2 regions of the Metabacillus sp. 113a genome follow, and region 1 is predicted to be linked to the other one. Evidence: riboswitches for the same ligand, from Rfam matches in the RefSeq annotation. Region 1 holds a riboswitch; the other holds the start of a gene.
What was found. Region 1 has a riboswitch for thiamine pyrophosphate ahead of tenA (thiaminase II). Riboswitches for the same ligand answer to the same signal wherever they lie in the genome.
Positions count from the first base shown of each region.

Region 2: it holds a riboswitch for thiamine pyrophosphate, as region 1 does, so the genes downstream of both, thiT (energy-coupled thiamine transporter ThiT) here and tenA (thiaminase II) in region 1, are expected to answer to the same signal.

Region 1 covers NZ_JBNILJ010000009.1:72,802-80,776, reverse strand. The annotation lists gene ACQCVE_RS13595 (heavy metal translocating P-type ATPase) at 1-1,350, shown strand, start outside; gene ACQCVE_RS13590 (DUF3231 family protein) at 1,889-2,863, shown strand; TPP riboswitch at 2,914-3,016, shown strand; gene tenA (thiaminase II) at 3,093-3,779, shown strand; gene ACQCVE_RS13580 (hypothetical protein) at 3,921-4,274, opposite strand; gene ACQCVE_RS13575 (hypothetical protein) at 4,416-4,895, shown strand; gene ACQCVE_RS13570 (GNAT family N-acetyltransferase) at 5,675-6,466, shown strand; gene ACQCVE_RS13565 (PLP-dependent aminotransferase family protein) at 6,524-7,900, opposite strand.
Region 2 covers NZ_JBNILJ010000022.1:23,445-31,419, reverse strand. The annotation lists gene ACQCVE_RS18575 (MGMT family protein) at 138-449, opposite strand; TPP riboswitch at 661-761, shown strand; gene thiT (energy-coupled thiamine transporter ThiT) at 860-1,447, shown strand; gene ACQCVE_RS18565 (class D sortase) at 1,442-2,071, opposite strand; gene ACQCVE_RS18560 (processed acidic surface protein) at 2,083-3,264, opposite strand; gene ACQCVE_RS18555 (hypothetical protein) at 3,424-3,615, shown strand; gene ACQCVE_RS18550 (N-acetyltransferase family protein) at 3,684-4,217, opposite strand; gene ACQCVE_RS18545 (DMT family transporter) at 4,246-5,178, opposite strand; gene ACQCVE_RS18540 (AMP-binding protein) at 5,285-6,919, shown strand; gene ACQCVE_RS18535 (DinB family protein) at 6,990-7,484, shown strand; gene ACQCVE_RS18530 (hypothetical protein) at 7,523-7,864, opposite strand.

The DNA of each region.
Region 1 (7,975 bases):
AATCTAAGGGACGAAGTATTTGCCGGGACCCTCAATGAGGATGGGGTACTCGAAATTCAGGTGACAAAAAGGGTCGAAGATACAACGTTAGCTAAGATTATCCATCTTGTTGAGGAAGCCCAGGCAGAGAAAGCCCCATCGCAAGCATTCGTTGATCAGTTTGCGAAATATTATACACCTGCCATTATGCTGATTTCGCTGTTCGTCATGATAGGGCCGCCATTATTCGCCGGTGCTGACTGGAACACATGGGTCTACCAGGGTCTCGCTGTCCTTGTGGTCGGCTGTCCTTGCGCACTTGTAGTGTCTACCCCTGTTGCCATTGTAACGGCCATCGGAAACGCAGCAAAAAACGGCGTACTCATAAAAGGCGGCGTCTATTTAGAAGAAATGGGTTCCCTTAAAGCAATTGCTTTTGATAAAACCGGGACTTTAACAGCCGGTAAACCGGAAGTTGTCCATTTTGCGTCATTTGGAAATGCTGAAGTGGATTTTGCTCATTTCGCTGCATTAGAACATAAGTCCCGCCATCCTCTTTCTGCCGCCATTTTGAAAAAAGCGGACCTTGACGGGGTTATGTACGAAAAAATTAACGTGCATGACTTTATTTCCATAACGGGTAAAGGAATCAAAGGAACGATTGAAGGAAAAGAGTACGCGGCCGCAAGTCCTTCTTTCTTTAGCACCTGGTCCAGCGGCTTTCACGCCGCCGATATAAAAGAACAGGTTGAAGCTCTTCAGCGGAAGGGAAACACGGTCATCCTGTTTGGCACGAAGGAAAAGATCCTCGCCATTTCAGCCATTGCCGATCAGGTAAGGGAGACCAGTGTGGAGGCAGTGAAAAAACTAAAGGAGCTTGGCATCGAAAAAACGGTTATGCTCACCGGCGATAACCGAATGACAGCAGAAGCGGTCGGAACTGAATTGGGTATAGACGAAATCCGTTCGGAACTGATGCCAGAGAGCAAACTGGAGCTTATAAAAGATATGAGAAAAAAAGCCGGACGGGTTGCAATGGTCGGAGATGGAGTGAACGATGCTCCCGCATTAGCTGCTTCCACAATTGGAATCGCAATGGGGGGCGCCGGCACGGACACCGCTCTTGAAACCGCCGATGTGGCTCTCATGAGTGATGATTTGAAAAAGCTCCCTTTCACAATCAGCTTGAGCAGAAAAGCATTGCGCATTATAAAACAAAATATAATCTTCGCTCTAGGAATTAAACTGGCCGCCCTGTTTCTCGTCGTACCAGGCTGGCTGACGTTATGGATTGCCATTTTTGCTGACATGGGAGCTACTTTGATTGTCACATTGAATGGATTGAGGCTTCTGAGGGTCAAAGACCGTTAGGCTGGAAGGATAGGACCATCAACAAAAGAGCTTGCCTTTTACTCATAGGCAGGCTCTTCTTTTTGAGGGGTGAACATTCGGCCAGGCGGGTGAAAAGAAGAGGGGCTCGGCTGAAAAACATAAGACGGGTGCTGATTTCATCATGTTGAAGTGCCTTAAGCATTCTTTGCAGAGCTGAATGACTATGTGAATATAAAGCAACTGTAATCAATGGTCCCCACCCGATGAAAAGAACTTAGCTTGAAGATGGCTGAAGCAGAAGGAAATGCAGCCCTGCTGAAATATGGTATACTGACGGTAAGGAAGGTGAAGATTATGAATAATAAAACATCCATTCTGAAAAAGGTCGTGGATTACGCCAAGAAAAATCCTGATCAAACCAAAAAAGCCATAAACCTTGTTACAAAAGCGCTGAAAAATAAAAAGAGATGAACTCCGGTGGTCTATTCTAAGGCCACCTTTTTTAATTTCTTAACATAAAAACGCCTCTTAATGGAAAAATAACGGTATCTATTTTTACTGAAATGAGGCCGGCTTCATGAAACCAATGTCTTCTTCTGAATTAGCTAACCTATGGTCCACGTACCAGAAAAAAACGATGCTTCTCCGAATTTTAGAACATGCTTCAGATGTAACAACACAGAAGGACATCACCTCCATTTTGCAATACGCGTATCAGGAAGAGTCGAAATTCGTAAAAGAAATCGCACAGCTTCTAGAACAAGCAGGCGCTGCAGTTCCAGAGGGATTTAACGAAACCGATGTGAATCGTAAAGCGGACAGGCTGTTCGACCAGTATTTTTATCTCCGGCTATTGCGTATGATCATGAAGCTTGGAATCGGTCTTAACGCTGTGCATCTCTCAATGGTGTACAGAAATGATATCCATGACTTTTTTTCAAGAACATCTGCTCATTCCAATAAAGTATTCGGGATGTGTACGAATTGTCTTCTGCAAGTAGGGAATGGGTCCATTCCACCTGTTATACAGATGCCTGATCATCCTAAATTTGTCGTAAACGACAGCTATTTATCCGGCTTTCACTTTAAAAAGAGAAACTTGAACGCGATAGAGCTTGCGATTATTTACCATATTGTTGAAAATAATAATTTTGGCACCCAGATGATGAAAGGCTTTGCCAAGGTTGTAACTCATTCTGAAGTCAGGAACTATTTGAAAAAGGGAGAAAAGCTCGCATTTGATTTGAATGTATCGTTCGGAAAATTAATGGAGCAAAGCGGGATCCCTGTATCGGCTTTGCCAGGAGCAGTGATTACCGAGACGAAAACTGCACCTTTCTCCGACAAGCTTATTATGTACCTCGTCAACCTTTTCAGCAGCCTGGGACTGACAAGCAATGCCCTGGGAACGACATATAGCCTTAGACCCGATCTTCCTCTTAAAATGGCACTGGCCGCCAGAGATATTTATTCCTTCGCCAAGCAAGGCGGAAGAATGATGATTGAACATCAATGGATGGAAGAGATTCCGGAAGCGGTTACCAAACGATAGTTGAAGTTTCTCCTGAACATGGTATGATAAAAATGGAAAATAAAATACCGCATTGCCGCTAGGGGAGCCTGTTGAGGCTGAGACCGGAATGACCCGGGACCCTTTGAACCTGATCTGGTTAATTCCAGCGGAGGGAAGCGGGAGATTGGCTTATTCTAATCTTTCCCGCTCTTATCCGCTAAGAGCGGTTTTTTTATTTTTACTTAGCAGCAATAGGGGGAACGGTTCAATGAAATCATTTACACAGCATCTAAGAGAAAAAACAAATTCAATTTGGGAAGCAAACTTCAGGCACCCTTTTGTCAAAGGAATCGGTGACGGCACCCTTCCATTAGAAAATTTTCGTTATTATGTAAAACAGGATGCGTATTATCTATCGCACTTTGCAAGAGTACAGGCGCTTGCAGGCAGCAAAGCCGATGACCTTCATGTAACGGCCAGGATGGCATTTCATGCTCAAGGAACGTATGAAGCAGAGCTGTCCCTCCATGAAAAGTTCTCAGCGCTATTAGACATATCTGAGGAGGAAAAGCTCGCTTTTGAACCGTCCCCAACCGCCTATGCCTACACCTCCCATATGTATCGTTCTGCTATAAACGGGGGCCTCGGCGAAATCATCGCCTGCATATTACCGTGCTACTGGATTTATTACGAAATTGGAGAAAGATTAAAAGAATGCAGACCGGAAGAGCCGATCTATCAGGAATGGATTGCAGCATATGGGGGAGAGTGGTTTAAAGAATTAGTAACCGAGCAGCTTGACCGGTTAGATGAATTGGCGCTTGCCGCATCCGAAAAAGAAAAAGAGAAAATGCTTCATCATTTTACCATCAGCTGCAAGTATGAACTGGCTTTTTGGGAAATGGCTTACACTATGGAGCAATGGCCCGACGCTTCTGCCATCGCCGTAAGGTAGGAGATCTTCTGAGAGAAGCGTCTGGAGGGTCGGTTTGTCTGGCTGGAACTGACCAGTATATGCTTCTGGCCTCAGGCCACTCAGGAGAGAAAAAGCAGCACAAAGAAAGGGCCTGCCCTGTTGCGGGGGCAGGCCCTTTTTTTAATTTACTTCATCATCGTCAAACGGGTTGATTACGTAAATATAAGCGTGGGCTAAGTCTATGCGGAGAATCCATTCCCATGGAACATCCAGTCTTTTATAAATGCTTTTCCAAAACTCAGCGGATTTTGTTTCGAATTCCAGATATTCCTGCATGAGATCCTTATAGGATGCTCCTTGAATCTGAATATTCGAATCCATAAGACGCATATGGGCTAGGTGCCTGCACTCCAAGTCCTGGGCCATCTGCAGTTCATCCTGGGTAGCTGTTCCAATAACGGTACCGTCTTCAGGGATGTCTGTAAAAACGTTTACATTCTCGTTTATCGCTGGTGGCTGATCGTCAAAGCGCATGAGTCATTTCCTCCTTGTTTTGGAATTTTGGTGGAGCCTCTATATCATACCGTAACAATGCTCTCCTGTCATTTTGTTTAAGGTATGAAAAATGGGGAAATAGCCATTACAGCTTAGATTCACAATAAGGAGGTAATATTCATGTTCGAGTTGAAAGACGTTTTAACACTGCTTTGGTCCTTATGCATTGTGCTGCCGATTGCATCCTTCGTTCACCAGCTTGGACATACGGTGATGGCGCTGGTATTCGGCGGAAAAGGAACATTTACGATTGGGAGAGGCAAGACGCTTTTTTCGTTTAAAAATCTGACGGTCAAACGTCTTTACTTTTTAGACTCTTTTTGCCAGTATGAAGGACTGAGATATGACAACCGGGCAACCCACGCCCTCGTATACGGCGGGGGAGCGCTTTTTAATTTACTTTCAATACTGCTGGTGAATTTTCTGATTGTACAAGGAGTGGTGGAGCCTCATTTGTTTTTCTACCAATTCGCCTATTTTTCCAGCTACTATGTCATATTTGCCTTGCTGCCTGTCCGTTATTCTGATGACCATCCAAGTGACGGGATGGCAATCTATGAAGTGCTGCGGCATGGAAGAAAGTGCGACCCTATTGATTAAGATAGGCTGTTAAAATCACAATTAAAAAACCGCCTTCTGGCGGCTATTGGCTTATAGCTTTGTTAAATAATAGAGGAACCAAACAGAATGGTTTTGTTCATCGGCTGCCGCTCTTCTGAAAATACGTTTCATATAGGCATTTGTGGACTTATCGGACAGGTCAAAATCAAAATCACCTGTTTCCGGTTCATCCTTGAATGCAGCATATAAACCTTCTCCGTATGCCGGCGGACATCCTTCCAGTTGTTTCGGCTTATGCTGCCTTCCTGTCAACGAAACATAAATTTGCGAAAATTCGTAATGTCTTTTCTCATCATTCCGTATTTCCAGAATCTGATCTTTTGAGCCTGATCAGGGGCTTGTTTTGCCAAAACCTCATAGCAATTTATGGCACTGTACTCTCAACTAACGCTTTAGCAATATCTTTTGCAATCAGCGCATTCTGCCTCATTTGCCGCTGATACTCCTGTTGATTAGAATACTGCATGCACATATCCCCTTTCAAGCCAGCTTCCATAAAACATATGACAGAAATTTTGAAATAGTAGTGAAAAAGAACGGGATAATCCATATAATAAGAATCACATAAGTGTGGATGCCAACGGAGATTAGATGTGAACGGGATTGGCAGCAGGCATAAAAAAAAACGGTCAAGTGAGCAAACAGGATGATCAGAATACAGGATACATATCGAATTTGGGCTGCTTCTGCTGCGGCCCATGACGGAAAATCGAACATTGAAATGAGGGCAGCAAATTAAAGCTTAGGGAGGGCAAGGGATGATCAGACAGCTGACGGCAAAGGATCATGAGCAGTGCTATGCTTTTGTAGCGAAAAAGCCTGCTGAAAATCTTTTTTTTATAGGAGATATTGAAGCATTCGGCTACAGTGAACCTTTTCAGAAAATATGGGGTGATTTTGATGACAAAGGAACCTTGAGAGGAGTGCTCTTAAAATACGAAATCAACTATATTCCTTATGCGGAAGGCGATTTTGATGCGGAAGGCTTTGCAGAAATCATGAAAGGCGATCCGGAATGGAGAATGCTTTCAGGTCTTGAAGAGGTAACACGAAAGCTAGAACCATTTCTAGATCGGACCATTCAGAAGCGGGTGCTGTATTATGCGAAATGCGATAAGCTTGAGCAAATTGCTGAAAGGGAATCCTATGTAGCGGTGAAAAGGGCTGTACTCGAGGATGCGGAAAGAATAATTGATTTGTACAGACAAATCGAAGAATTTACTTCAGGAAGTGATAATGCAGAAAGCCGGCGCAGAAATATGGAAAAGGGTGTTTCCAGAACGTGCTATGTGGAGGAAAATGGATTGATGGTGAGCGCGGCTTCTACTGCGGCTGAAAATACACTGTCAGCCATGATTGTCGGAGTTTGCACCTTGAACGAACATAAGCGGAAAGGCTATGCGACCCGGTGCATGCTAAAGCTTTGCAAAGAAGTGCTTGAGGAAGGCCGGGAACTTTGCTTGTTTTACGATAATCCTGAAGCAGGGAAAATTTATAAGCGGATTGGATTCAAGGATATAGGCAAGTGGACCATGTATAATTGTTCATGAACCGGCTGTTGCCATAAAGGGCGAAAGCCGGCTGTATGAACAATCGGGGAATACTGTTTATTTGTCAAACCACGCTTTTCTCAATAACAGCATCCCAGTTTTAATCTCCTCCTCTGTCACCCCTCCAAATCCAAGGAAAATCAGCGGGCGATCCGGCTGTGAATGGATGTAATAGGGGGAGGTCGGGTAGACTTTGACCCCGTGTTGCGAAGCAGAGGCAATCAGTTCTGCTTCGCTCATCCCATTCATGACTTCAAGCAGAAAATGGGTGCCTGATTTTTCCCCAATGAATCGGACATCTCCTTTGAAAACCTCGTTTACGTGCTTCAGCAGCAGCGAATGCTTTTTCCGGTAATGGGTTCTCATTCTGTTTAAATGCTGCTCCCACCATCCGTTTGCCATAAAAATAGAAAGGGCGTGCTGATGAAACCTGGATACCGTTTGCTTTTCCGTCATAAGCTCCTCCTGTCCCGACTCCAGCAGTTTTAGGGGAAGAACCGCGTAGCTAATACGCAGGGAAGGGATGAAGGTTTTTGAAAAAGTGCCTAAGTATAGAACATCCCCGTTTTCGCTTAAGCTATGTAAAGAGGGAATCGGTTTTCCTTCATACCTGAATTCTCCGTCATAATCATCCTCTATAATCCATGCATTGCTTCGCAGTGCAGACCAGTTTAGAAGTTCCATTCTTCGCTGTACAGGCATTACTGTGCCCAGCGGGAATTGATGGGAAGGAGTTACATACACAGCAGATGCCGGGGTTTTTGCCAAAGCCTCTGCTTGAATGCCGCTTTCATCAAGAGCGATCGGTTCGATCCGGTGATTACTTAGCGTCTGCCGTGTCCGGTGGTAACCGGGGTCTTCTACTGCAATGCAGCTATCCTTAAGCATGCGTGAAATTTTTCCGAGAAGCATTTGTGTGCCGCATCCTACTATGACTTGATTTGAACGGCATCTTACCCCTCTCGTCTGGTGCAGATAGCGGGCTATTTCCCTCCTGAATGCAGCTTCGCCAAAGGGATGGCCTGTATGGTAAAGCTCCTCATGGTCAAGAGCCTCCGCTGAACACTTTTTCCATTGGGCGTAGGGGAATTTTGCAGTATCCACTGTCTGGCTGAAATCAATGACGTTTCCATTTATCACGGTCTCAGGTTCAGAATCAGCAGGTGCCGGTTTTTCTTCAAAGCAAATGACTCCGGGTTCAAACTCAAGCACGAACCAGCCTCTTCTGGGAATGGATTTAACATACCCCTCTGCCTCCAGCTGGGTGTATGCAGACTCTACTGTATTAATACTGACATTTTGAAGAAGAGCCAGTTTTCTCTTTGAAGGGAGCTTTGCCCCGGGGTGCAGGCTGCCGTTGGCAATATTCCTTTTAATATGATCATAAATTTGGATGAACATGGGCTTATTTTGATGAAAAAATAGAGTTTCCATAAACAGCTCCCTCCATCTCTGGACCTGCCGAAAATGAAAAAACTGACTCTCCCGGCCATTCCAGATTCTTGTTAT
Region 2 (7,975 bases), on a different contig from region 1:
CGGCTTTAATAATATAACATGCCGCCCTTTTGGAGTCAACATCTTTTTTAAAAGCAGTAAAAAGTGTTTCGCCTGCTTCAGCGACGAATATTAATATATCACTATATCTTGATTAGCACAATAGTTTTTCACAGGATTTAAGTGAAAGTTTGATGCTGATAATCTTTAAGCGAAATGATGTTGTTCCTGCTTATCCGGATTCCTTCTATAACTAATGCCGTTTTTTGATGCTGAAGTGTTTCTTTATCCTTAATAGATAGTTCTCCTCTATAGTTAACAACCCTGTGCCATGGAAGATTGTATTTTTTACTCATCGAATGCAAAATTCTAACCACCTGTCTTGCCCCGCGCGGACTTCCGGCAGCATAAGCAATTTGACCATATGTCATAACCTTTCCTGCAGGAATGCTTTTAATAATCCCGATAACTTTTTCAGTAAACGGCTCCATGATCATTCTCCTTTTGTCCCGATTCCAGTTCAAGGTTTATCGAAGGAACTGTTTAAATTCCATCCTCTTTTACAGCAATTGTTCTGGAACCAGCCTTTGTTATTCCCCATTATCTTATCAAATTCAATTTTAATAAGAATGAAAAGTTCTTGTAAAGTATTGTCGAATAGGCTTGTTTAGTGTATATTGAAAATAATTAAATATTTCGGTATACGACCACAAGGGGAGCCTTTGGCTGAGAATGAACGTTCTGTTCTAGACCCTTTGAACCTGTTGGATAATGCTTGCGTAGGGATGTGGCTTGATCGTTTATTAAGTGATTAAAGCAGTGCGTGGAAACAAGTGAGCATTCCCCGCATTGCTTTTTTATATTCTCCTTTTGGTCGGTGCCCTTATAAGGAGAGAAAAGAATGAGAAATGAAAAATTGTTATTTATGACAGAAGCCGCGGTATTAACCGCTGCAGCTTTAATCCTTGACCTTTTATCGGGCTTTTTTATCAAGATGCCTCAAGGGGGATCCCTCTCACTGGGAATGATTCCGGTATTTTTAATGTCTTTTAGATGGGGATTAAAAGGCGGGCTTTTGACAGGCTTGCTTACAGGAATTCTCCAGCCTGTTTTGAGCACACTCTATTACGTTCACCCTGTCCAGGTCATTCTGGACTACCCCCTGCCGTTTATGCTGGTAGGAATGAGCGGACTTTTTGCCGGGTGGGTGCACAATTCCCTCAAAAATGGCAAATGGAATAATTTAATTGCCGTAATGGCTGCAGCATTGTTTGGTTCTGTTCTTCGGGCAGTCTCACATATCATTTCAGGAGTTTTCTTTTTCGGCTCCCTCGCGCCTGAAGGAGTTCCGGTTATGTGGTATTCAATCGGATATTCAGCTTCCTGGATGGTCCCTTCCTGGATTTTGGGCGGTCTATCTGTATGGCTCATTGTTCAAAATTCACCCAGTCTGATCAAGCCTTCCGATAAAAAATCCGCCAGCCTATAAGGCTCGCGGATTTTCTTTGTCTACAAGATTTGCGATCAGCACATATCTTTCCGGGGCAGAACCGATAAAATTGAAAGGATAGCAGGTTGAAACGGTTAACGTTGCTCTGGGCTTCGGCACAATAACCGTCCGATCATCTTCATCCACAATCCGGACTCTCCGCACTTTGTAAGTGAATTTCCCTGCACTTGTTTCTATAATGAGCAAATCTCCTTCACCCACTTTGCCCAGCTCCCTGAAGACCGTATCGCGGTGACCCGATAATACGGTATTATCTTTTTCACCCGGCAGTACAGATTGCGCAAAATGCCCTACTCCCTTTTCGAGCTCGTCTTCATCGGTACCATGATAGATTGGCAAAACGGCATGCAGCTTGGGAATCGTCAATTCACCCATTTTTTCGCCAATTTTCGGCCTTTTTTCATATAACTGATTCTTCACTTTTTCTTTTTCTTCCGCTTGAGCCGGCTCCGCTCTAACGATGTTGTATTCTGTTTTTTGCTGTTCATAAAAGAAAAAAGCTTTTGCCAGTTTAAACGCATTGGATCCCGAGATAAACAGTCCTGAGGCGATTAAAATACCTGCGGCAGTAAAAAGAAGAAGCCACCGCTTCTTCTTTAACAATATCCTTAATTTCATCGGTTTGCTGGACGCAGCTTTCTGACTGCAAAGATTCCCGCAGCAGCCATTAAAAGTCCGGCAATCAGCCAGTTAGCTGAAGGAGTGGCAGTTTCCGGCATTTTAGCGCCTTTAACTGTAGAAACCGCCGGGCCAGCTTTAGCAGGATTATTTTTGGCGTCTGCTACCGTTTGAGCCGTTTCTTTTATGTCCTGGCCCGTTTCAGCTATTAAATCAGATCCAATCATTTCTGCTGTCAGCAGCAAATCAAGAATGAGGCGATTCTCTTTATCGTATAGTTCCACTAATAGATCCGACCCGTCAACATCTTCCAGGTTCATCATCATTTCAAGAGCCAATTCTTTTTGGATGCCATCTTTTACAAGATAGTACTTCGCCTGCAATTCAAGCAGGTCCATCATTTCCCCATAGATTGAGATCATTTCACGGAGCTGATCTTCCGTTATTTCATCAACGCTTTCGAATTCGCCTATTGCCAGCATGCGATCAGCAAGCTCTACTAATTCAATGTCGAGGTTCGGATTGTTTTCGTATAATTTCTCAAAATGAGCTCCCAGGCGTTCATCCTCTTCCTCAGTCAGACTAAGCTCATTAAAGGCCTCTTCAAAGCCAGTTTCAAATTCTGGCATAGAGTTATAGATTGCTTCATCAAGTTCTTCAATAGAAGCATAATCTTCGATGCGGATATCCTGTTCTATTAAATAATCATCAAATTCTTTACGGGATTCAAACCAGTAGCTTTCCCATAGTTCCTGCAATGATTCATCGTTAATTTCAACAGGAAATTCTCCAGCTATATAGAGAGAATCTATCAATAAATTTTCAAACAGGAACGTATCAGTAATCGTTTCCTCTTCAAATAAGTCTCCGTTTTCAACGAGAAGATTTGTCGCTTTTTCTATAGTAAGCCCCATCTCTGCCAATATATCAGAGAGACTTTTTTGAACATCTATTCTTGCACCCAAATAGCTTTCCAATTCTTCTGCATTCTCAAAATCAGAAAGGCTTAAGCCTTCATAATCTTCCAGATACAGCTCCAAACCCTCCTGGGACAACTCCACTCTCTCTAAATACGCTTGAAACCTTTCGCTTCCTGCATCAACTTTATCTGCAGCCATTGCCGTATGCGCTGCAAAAAGCTGAAGCAGAACAAAACATGCCGCGAAATATTTTTTCACCGCAGTATCCCCCTGTAATCTATTTGTAATAAATTGATTATAGTCCGAAAAATTTGTCATGTATAGTGTAATATTTTTAAAATTACTTTTTGCGTTCTATTTAATCTTAGGAATGAATCTAATAGAGCAGAAGAAAAAATCAGCGGGGGGGACGTTCGGATGAGCTTAACCTTTTATTTTATGCTTGGAAGTTTTATATTATCGATTTTTCATTTTTTATACAGTTATAAAGAGGCCATTCGTTTAGGCAACGAGGAAGGTCCCGTTTTTGGTTGGGCATTAGTATTTAATGTTCCGCTTGCATTCCTGTTTGCGATTCTTGCAAATCTTTTTCATCAGCAGTTAAATTAATCCTTCTATCAGCTGAAGCCCTTTATTCTATCCAATTGAAAAGGGCCCTGCCGGAGCAGGTCCCTTTTTTATGAGCGTTTTCCCTGCAGAAGCATGGATTTAAGGCGTTCGATATCTTTCCAGCCAAAAGCATATTCAACATGTTCTTTCTTACCTATTGAAAATGTTTCTTCTGCAATCAATTCAGGAAAATAGGATTCATAGAAACCCCTTGCCGGATTATCGCTAATCACCCACACCAGCACTGACTGATGCCCCATTTGAATGAGATCGTCAATTGAGTTTAACAGCAGAGCACTGCCGATTCCTTTGCGCTGAACCTCCTCGTAAAGATATATTGCGTAAATCTCACTGTCAAACCCGTGTTTTTCAGAACGCTCTTTTCCGTAGCTCGAAAATCCGACAATCCGGCCATCTTCGTCCTCCGCTAGAATCAGCTGGTTTAAATCAGCCTGAGCCCATTGTTTCTCTTTTTCTTCATATGTAAGTGAACGAAGATAGTCAGAGTCTACAATTTCCCTATAAGTGGACCGCCAGCTGTCAACATGAACTTTCGCAATCGCTTTAATATCTTCCTCGGCTGCTTTTCTGATCTTAAACACATGACTTCCCCCTGATTAATCAAATTCTTTACTTTTCTATACCCGATTTCTTTCCTGATTCATCCATATTGCTTGAGTGAGAAGTTTTTATTCTTACATCTCCGGCAATAAAAAGAATAATTCCGGTGATGATCACTATACTCCCGGCTGCCTGAGTCCAAAAAATATTTTCATTCAGAATAAAATAAGCCAGGATGATCGCTCCTGCAGGCTCAAAAAGAATAGCCATCGAAATTGTATTCGTACTGGTCCACTTCAGGGCCCAATTAAACAGGGAATGACCAAGCAAATTCGGAAACACTGCAAGCATTAGAAGCATCAACAGATTTTCCCCATTCCCCGGATTAAGATTGTAGGAAAAAAGCAGGCAATAGACGAGCAAAGCGGCGGCGCTTATTCCATAAACAAGCGTTGTATACAAAATTAGTGTATGGCGCTTCCTTACATCCTGGCCAACTAGCAAATAAGCCGTCACCATAAAGCAGGCGGCCAAAGCCAATATATCACCGGCCAACGCCCATCCGCTGATTTGGAAATCCCCCCAGCTTATAATCGCACTTCCCCCAATTGCCAAAGCAGCACTCAAAACCGCTTGCCGCGAAACCCTTTCCCCAAATAGGAAGTAAGTTCCTGCAAAAGCAAACAGCGGCTGCAGTGTTACAAGGACAACTGAGCTTGCAACAGAGGTCAGCGCCAAGGACTCAAACCACAAAATAAAGTGGAAGGCCAGAAAAACTCCAGCAAGTGAAATATACAGCCAATCTTTTCTTGTCATGGTACGCAAACCTGCTCCTCTAGTAAATAAAAAAAACGGAAGCATAAGCAGAACCGAAAACAGCATCCGATAGAATGCCGTAACCGGCGGCGGTGTAGTCGTTAATTTAACCATAACCGCAGATGCCGATACCGAAACCACTCCAATAAGTAGAGCGATATATGAATAGGTCTTATGCTTATTCATGCTGGTCGTCTTCCTCCTATTACCTATCCTGAAAAGGGCGAGAATTGTAGAAAGATAGTTTTTAAAATATTCTGTTAATATTGTATAATGAAAGCGTCATCTTTTAATAAAAGGAGGTCCTATGAAACCATTAAAGCAACTGACGATCGGAGAAATGTTTTCTGAAACGGTTAGAGAGTATAAAGACTGTGATGCGATTGTGTATTCAAAAGAGGAGGTCCGCTATACCTACCAGGAATTTTACGGGGAAACAGCAAAAATTGCAAAAGCTCTTATGGGCCTTGGGATTAAAAAGGGAGATCACGTCGCTGTATGGGCAACAAATGTCCCAGAATGGCTCCTCCTGCAATTTGCCACTGCAAGAATGGGTGCTGTACTCGTCACGGTGAATACGAGCTACCAAGAGCACGAACTTGAATACTTGATGAAGCAATCGGATTCAAAAGCCCTCTTCCTTATTGATGGCTTCAAAGGGACCTCCTATACCGATATGCTGCAATCTATAATGAGTACCCCCGGCCATCCACTCACTAAGCTTAAACATGTCATTTACATAGGCAGCGGACCCGGCCCTGAAGGAATGTCCGGATGGAATGAATTTTTAATGCAGGCCGCCGGCGTATCTGATGAAGAGCTGGAAATGAGAGAAAAGGATCTTAATCAGCACGACGTCATTAATATGCAGTATACCTCTGGAACGACAGGATTTCCGAAAGGGGTCATGCTTACCCATCACAATATAGTAAACAATGCATACCTCGTTGCAAGCGCCATGAATCTCACCAGTCAGGATCGTCTTTGTATACCGGTTCCCTTCTTCCATTGCTTCGGTTGTGTGCTTAGTACAATGGCTGCCGTCACTGTGGGAGCGGCGATGGTTCCAATTGTGGAATTCAGTCCGGATTTAGTCCTTGAAACCGTGGAAAGGGAACGCTGCACCGGCCTGCAGGGAGTTCCAACAATGTTTATTTCCGAGCTTTCGCTGGATTCATTTCCTTCCTATGATTTGTCCTCCCTCCGGACCGGGATTATGGCAGGCTCCCCCTGCCCGGTCGAAGTGATGAAAAAAGTGATGGATCAAATGGGCATGAAGGAAATTACAATCTGCTATGGGCAAACCGAATCTTCACCAGTGATTACCCAAACAACAGTTACTGATTCAATCGAACGCAAAGTTGAAACAGTCGGCAGGCCCCATCCCCATGTAGAAGTGAAGATCATTAATCCGGTAACAGGGGAGGAATCGCCGCTTTTTGAGCAAGGAGAACTTTGTACGAGAGGATATTTGGTAATGAAGGGCTACTATAACATGCCCGATGCCACAAATGATGCGATTGATGGAGAGGGCTGGCTTCATACGGGCGACCTGGCAACGATGGATGAGGAAGGTTATATCAAAATTACCGGCAGGCTGAAAGATATGATCATCAGAGGCGGAGAGAACATTTACCCGCGTGAGATTGAAGAATTTTTATATAAGCACCCTGACATTATAGATGTACAGGTCATTGGGGTTCCTGATAAAAAATACGGAGAAAGGACCGCTGCCTGTATTCGTTTAAGAAGCGGAGCCTCTTTATCTGCAGATGAGATCCGAACGTATTGCCAAGGCAAGATCGCTTTTTATAAAATTCCGGAGTACTGTTTTTTTATGAACGAATACCCTATGACAGCCTCAGGAAAAATTCAAAAGTTCAAGCTGCGTGAGCAGGCATTGGTCTGGATTAAAGAAAAAGTTTAGGTGAGTTTCGGAAAGCGACTTCCTATTTCAGGTTTGATATGATGAAGGGGAAAAAGAGGAGGAATCCGCCATGTTTGAACATATGCAGAAAGTACGAGAAGAATTGCTCAACACTTTAAATGCGGTTACAGATGAACAATTCAATGAAAAGCCAGCATCAGATCAATGGAGCATTGGACAAGTGGTTGATCATCTTCAAAAAATGGAAAATATCGTATTGAAAAACCTGAAAGAATCCATTCCTGACGCTGAAGAAAAAGTCGTTGAGGAAAAGCAGCTCGAGATTGTAACCGATCGGTCGCGTAAAGTACCTGCTCCAGATTATGTGGCTCCAAGGTCTGCACCCATTGACCGTGTTGAAACCATAACCGCCCTCGAGGAAGCAAGACGTGATTTGACTCAGTTTACAGAGCTTCTGAAGGAAGATTTTGATCTGACAAAAAGAGCATTAAAGCATCCAGTACTCGGTGAGCTTTCTGTAAAGCAGTGGATTGAATTTGTAGGGTACCACGAAAAACGCCATCTGCTGCAAATTCAGGAAGTTAAAGAAAGCATAAGTGCCTAAATGGTAAAAGCAGCCATCCCTTTGGATCCGGCTGCTTTTCATTGCTTAATCAGTTTAACGTCACCGGTTGTCCTGTTTACCGAATAAGAAAGTTCCTGTTCGCCGGAGGCAGTATTTCCCCCTTCTATCCAAGAGGCACGGCAAATATACTCCTCAGCCGTCTCCAGCAAAAACTCAGCACCCGCTTCTTCTTTTCCCCCGCGCTCAAGAGAATCCACAACAAGCAGGAGCGCCTCATCTTTTGTTACTTCATGGTCAGCGAGGACCTCTTCCTGCAATGGCGACTTAAATCCTGCTGCAGTGATCAATTCTTCTCCAAAAAATTCATAAAACATAAACAGTGCAAGCCCTAATCCGAGAATTGCCTGTGCCGCTTTCATCCTTTCAGCCTCCCGCTCTTCTTCCTACTATTATTATCGGTCCTCAAAGCTGTCGAATAAAGGGGTTTTATGTAAATATAATGTAAATTATCAGGTCTTTTTACACTCGTA